One region of the Burkholderia sp. MR1-5-21 genome, then DNA from elsewhere that is predicted to be linked to it. Evidence: predicted binding sites of a transcription regulator. Region 1 holds the regulator's gene; the other holds the start of a gene.

Region 1 (2,394 bases):
GCGTCGCGCACCGAAGCGCTGCTCGACGAGCTGCAGATCGGCCACCTGCGCGAGAACCCGGCGCTGTCGCTGTCGGGCGGCGAACGCCGGCGCGTCGAGATCGCGCGCGCGCTCGCGACCAACCCGAGCTTCATCCTGCTCGACGAACCGTTCGCGGGCGTCGACCCGATCGCGGTGCTCGAGATCCAGAAGATCGTCAAGTTCCTGAAGCAGCGCAACATCGGCGTGCTGATCACGGACCACAACGTGCGCGAAACGCTCGGCATCTGCGACCACGCGTACATCATCAGCGACGGCTCGGTGCTCGCGGCCGGCGCCCCCAGCGAAATCATCGAGAACGAAAGCGTGCGCCGCGTGTACCTCGGCGAACACTTCCGCATGTAACGCACCGTCACGGCAACGCCCTGTGCGGCCCCGCCCGGCTCTGCCGCGCGGGGCCGCGCCCCGTTTCGCCCCCATTCCTTGCCGCGCGTAATCGCGGATGGCCCAATGCACCTGCGTCGTGGCAAACTCCGGGTATGACTCCCTCCTTGCCATGAAAGCCAGCCTTCAACTCCGCCTGTCGCAACATCTGGCGCTGACGCCGCAACTGCAGCAGTCGATCCGGCTCCTGCAGCTGTCGACGCTCGAACTCCAGCAGGAAGTGGCGATGGCGGTCGCCCAGAATCCACTGCTCGAGAACGACGACGAATGGATCGCGAGCCCGCTGCGCGTTGCAGCGGACGGTTCGCTGATCGCGCAGACGCCGCCCGCATCGAACCCCGAGCCGATGGCCGGCACCAATGGCACCGGCCAGACCGGCGAGCGCGCCGAGCGCGACGAGCCGTCCGGCGGCGACGATTACGACGGCTACGCGAACAGCGACAGCGGCGACGGTCCGCAGTGGAACCTCGACGAATTCGGCCGCGCGAGCGGCGCGTCCGACGACGACGACCTCCCGCCGCTGCAGGTGCAGGAAGCCGCGACGTCGCTGCGCGACCATCTGTCCGCGCAGCTGCGCGTCACGCAGGCCGGGCCGCGCGACCGCGCGCTCGTGATGTTCCTGATCGAATCGCTCGACGACGACGGCTACCTGACCGCGACGCTCGACGAGGTGCTCGCCGACCTGCCGCCCGAGCTCGAGGTCGACTGCGACGAATTGAACGCCGCGCTCGCGCTGCTGCACAGCTTCGACCCGTCCGGGGTCGGGGCCCGCTCTGCATCCGAATGCCTGAAGCTGCAGTTGCTGCGGCTCGATCCGTCCCCGGCGCGCACGCTGTCGCTCGAGATCGTGTCGCAATACCTCGAACTGCTGGCCGCGCGCGACTTCACACGGTTGCGCAAGCACCTGAAGACGACCGACGACGCGCTGCGCGACGCGCACGCGCTGATCCGCTCGCTGGAGCCGTTCCCCGGCGCCGCATACGGCAAGGCCGAGGCCGACTACGTCGTGCCCGACATCATCGTGAAGAAGGCCGGCCAGGGCTGGCAGGCGGAACTCAATCCGGAAGTCGTGCCGCGCCTGCGGATCAACAATCTCTACGCGAACATCCTGCGCAACAGCCGCGGCGATCCGTCCGCCGGTTCGCTCAAGCAGCAACTGCAGGAAGCGCGCTGGCTGATCAAGAATATCCAGCAGCGCTTCGACACGATCCTGCGCGTCGCGCAGGCTATTGTCGAACGTCAGAAGAATTTCTTTGCGCACGGCGAAATTGCGATGCGCCCCTTGGTTTTGCGGGAGATTGCTGATACGCTGGGCCTACACGAGTCAACTGTCAGCCGTGTGACAACCGGGAAGTACATGCTGACCCCGTTCGGGACGCTTGAATTTAAGTACTTCTTCGGATCTCACGTCTCGACCGACACCGGTGGCGCCGCATCGTCGACCGCCATCCGTGCCCTGATCAAGCAACTGATAGGAGCCGAAGACCCAAAATCGCCTCTTTCGGACAGCCGAATTGCCGAACTGCTGGCAGAACAAGGCTTCGTGGTCGCGCGCCGCACGGTTGCCAAGTATCGCGAAGCCCTCAAGATCCCGGCAGTGAATCTGCGCAAGTCTCTTTAAGCCTGCTGCCTGCCCGGCGGCAGGCGTGTTCCGGCCGCCGCGCCTTCGGCGGACAAGCCGGGCGACCTGTCCGCAATCGGCCGCCTCGGGCGGCACGGGCAAGTCGACCGGACGACCGCATCGAAGCGGATTGGTGGTCACTCGCTTGGAGAAGCACTATGAACCTGAAGATCAGTGGACATCATCTCGAAGTCACGCCTGCAATTCGCGAATACGTGATCACCAAGCTGGACCGGGTGCTACGGCATAGCGATCAGGTGATCGATGGCACTGTGATCCTCTCGGTCGACAACCACAAGGAAAAGGACAGGCAACAACGCGCGGAAATCAATCTGCATCTGAAGGGCAAG
Region 2 (2,394 bases), on a different contig from region 1:
TGGATCGTGCGGCCCTTGAACGCGGCGACCGTCGATTCGACGAAGCCGCCTTCGTTCAGCGTGTCGGTGTGGATCGCGACCTGCGTGTCGGTGTCGTCGGCGACCGACAGGCAGTTGTCGATCGCGGCGGGCGTCGTGCCCCAGTCCTCGTGCAGCTTCAGCCCGATCGCGCCGGCCGCGATCTGCTCGACGAGCGGCTGCGGCAGGCTCGCATTGCCCTTGCCGAGAAAGCCGAGGTTGATCGGCCAGCCGTCCGCCGCCTGCAGCATCCGCTCCATGTGCCACGGGCCCGGCGTGCAGGTCGTCGCGTTGGTGCCGGTGGCGGGGCCCGTGCCGCCGCCGAGCATCGTCGTCACGCCCGATGCGAGCGCCTCGTCGATCTGCTGCGGGCTGATGAAGTGGATGTGCGTGTCGATGCCGCCCGCGGTCACGATCAGCCCTTCGCCCGCGATCACTTCGGTCGCGGCGCCGATCGGGATCGTCACGCCCGGCTGGATGTCGGGGTTGCCGGCCTTGCCGATCGCGGCGATGCGGCCGTGCTTGATCGCGATGTCGGCCTTCACGATGCCCCAGTGATCGAGAATCACCGCGTTCGTGACGACGGTGTCGGGCACGTCGGCGGCGACGCGCTGCGATTGGCCCATCCCGTCGCGGATCACCTTCCCGCCGCCGAATTTCACTTCCTCGCCGTAGATCGTGAAGTCGCGTTCGATCTCGATCAGCAATTCGGTGTCGGCGAGACGGATGCGGTCGCCCGTCGTCGGCCCGAACATCTCCGCGTATGCGCGGCGGCTCAAGCGTAGTGTCATGTCGTGCTGTTCCTGAAGAGCGGAGCGGCTTACAGCGGCCCCATCACCTTGCCCTGAAAACCGTAGACGGCGCGTTCGCCCGCCAGCGCGACGAGCTCGACCGTGCGCGTCTGGCCCGGCTCGAAGCGCACGGCAGTGCCGGCCGCGATGTTGAGCCGGAAGCCGCGCGCGGCCGCGCGGTCGAACGACAGCGCGTCGTTGACTTCGAAGAAGTGGTAGTGCGAGCCGACCTGCACGGGGCGGTCGCCGGTGTTCGCGACGGTCAGCGTGATCGTCGCGCGGCCCGCGTTCAGTTCGTGCTCGCCGTCGTCGGTGAGGATTTCGCCGGGGATCATGCGCAGTGCCTCACGGAATCGGGTGATGGACGGTGACGAGCTTCGTGCCGTCCGGGAAGGTCGCCTCGACCTGGATGTCGGGAATCATTTCCGGCACGCCGTCCATCACGTCGTCGCGCGTGAGCAGCGTGGTGCCGTAGTGCATCACCTCGGCGACGGTCTTGCCGTCGCGCGCCGCTTCCATCAGCGCGGCGGTGATGAACGCGACCGCTTCCGGATAGTTGAGCTTGAGGCCGCGCGCGCGGCGGCGCTCGGCGAGCAGCGCTGCCGTGAAGATCAGCAGCTTGTCTTTTTCTCGGGGAGTCAGTTTCATGAAGGCGGGCGTTCAGGAAAACGTAATATTTGCCGGCGACCGGCACGCGATCGGGTGGGCGGCTTATCGTAGCACCGCGTCGCAGCGACCGTCGCGATCGTCAGATAAAAGGGGAGCAAGGTGCATGCCATGCGCGGCACGCGTTCCGGTGGGGAGCGGATGCGCGTTCATGGTGCACGGCGCGTGCGCGCTCGACCGGGTCGCGCACGGCGTTGCATCGAAATGGTGCGTTCAGGTCTGCCATAGCCGCAGCGGCTGCGCGGCGACGCCGTGCACGATCGGGCGCAGGTGCAGCCAGCAGTCGGCGAAGTGCCGCTGCAGCACCTCCATCGACACGGCGAGCGCGCGCACGAGCACGACGCCCGGCGTCACGCAGGTCGCGCCCGCGCGCAGCGTGTCGTCGAACGGCATGCGCGCGGCGAGCGATTCGGCAAGTGCGGCATCGCACGTGGCGCCGGCCGCCCACAGCGTGCCGTAGACCGCAAAACCCGCGAGAACCTGCGGCGCGCCGCGCAGCGTGTCGGTCGCGTCGAGCCGCGCGCGTTCGGTCCAGAGCGGCTGGCCGGCGGCGTCGACGAGCGTCGACGTCGACGCGATGCGGCCCGCCGACCACGCTTCGCCGGCCGCCTGCCGGCCGAGCTGCGTCGCGTCCCACCCGAGCGCGCTTGCGCCCGCGCCGAGCGTCAGCGTGAAGTCGAGCGACGCATGCGCGGCGTCGAAGAACAGGTTGTTCTGCGGCAGCCAGTCGAGCTTCGCGTGGTCGCCGAGCACGATGCCGATGCGCTGGGTCGCGTCGAGGCCGTTCGACTTGTACCACTTGGTCGCGCCGGGCGTCGTCAGCACCGCGTGCGTGCCGTCGCCGAGCGCAACGTCGAGATCGAGCCGGTCGCCGCCCGCGACGCCGCCCGGCGGATGGACGATCACCGCGTGGCAGATC

Evidence for each region. The regulator sigma-54, encoded in region 1, starts transcription at its own class of promoters, with help from an activator protein. The targets are predictions, from matches to a motif close to TGGCANGNAANCTGCTTT.
Region 2: the regulator sigma-54 is predicted to act here: its motif matches at 1,570-1,587, upstream of ureA (urease subunit gamma).

What each region holds. Positions count from the first base shown of each region.
Region 1 covers NZ_JBSAXD010000009.1:211,093-213,486, reverse strand. Annotated here, with positions in the region: gene lptB (LPS export ABC transporter ATP-binding protein) at 1-384, shown strand, start outside; gene ACV229_RS15210 (RNA polymerase factor sigma-54) at 536-2,044, shown strand; gene hpf (ribosome hibernation-promoting factor, HPF/YfiA family) at 2,203-2,394, shown strand, end outside.
Region 2 covers NZ_JBSAXD010000021.1:116,949-119,342, forward strand. Annotated here, with positions in the region: gene ureC (urease subunit alpha) at 1-809, opposite strand, end outside; gene ACV229_RS26160 (urease subunit beta) at 839-1,144, opposite strand; gene ureA (urease subunit gamma) at 1,155-1,457, opposite strand; gene ACV229_RS26170 (urease accessory protein UreD) at 1,689-2,394, opposite strand, start outside.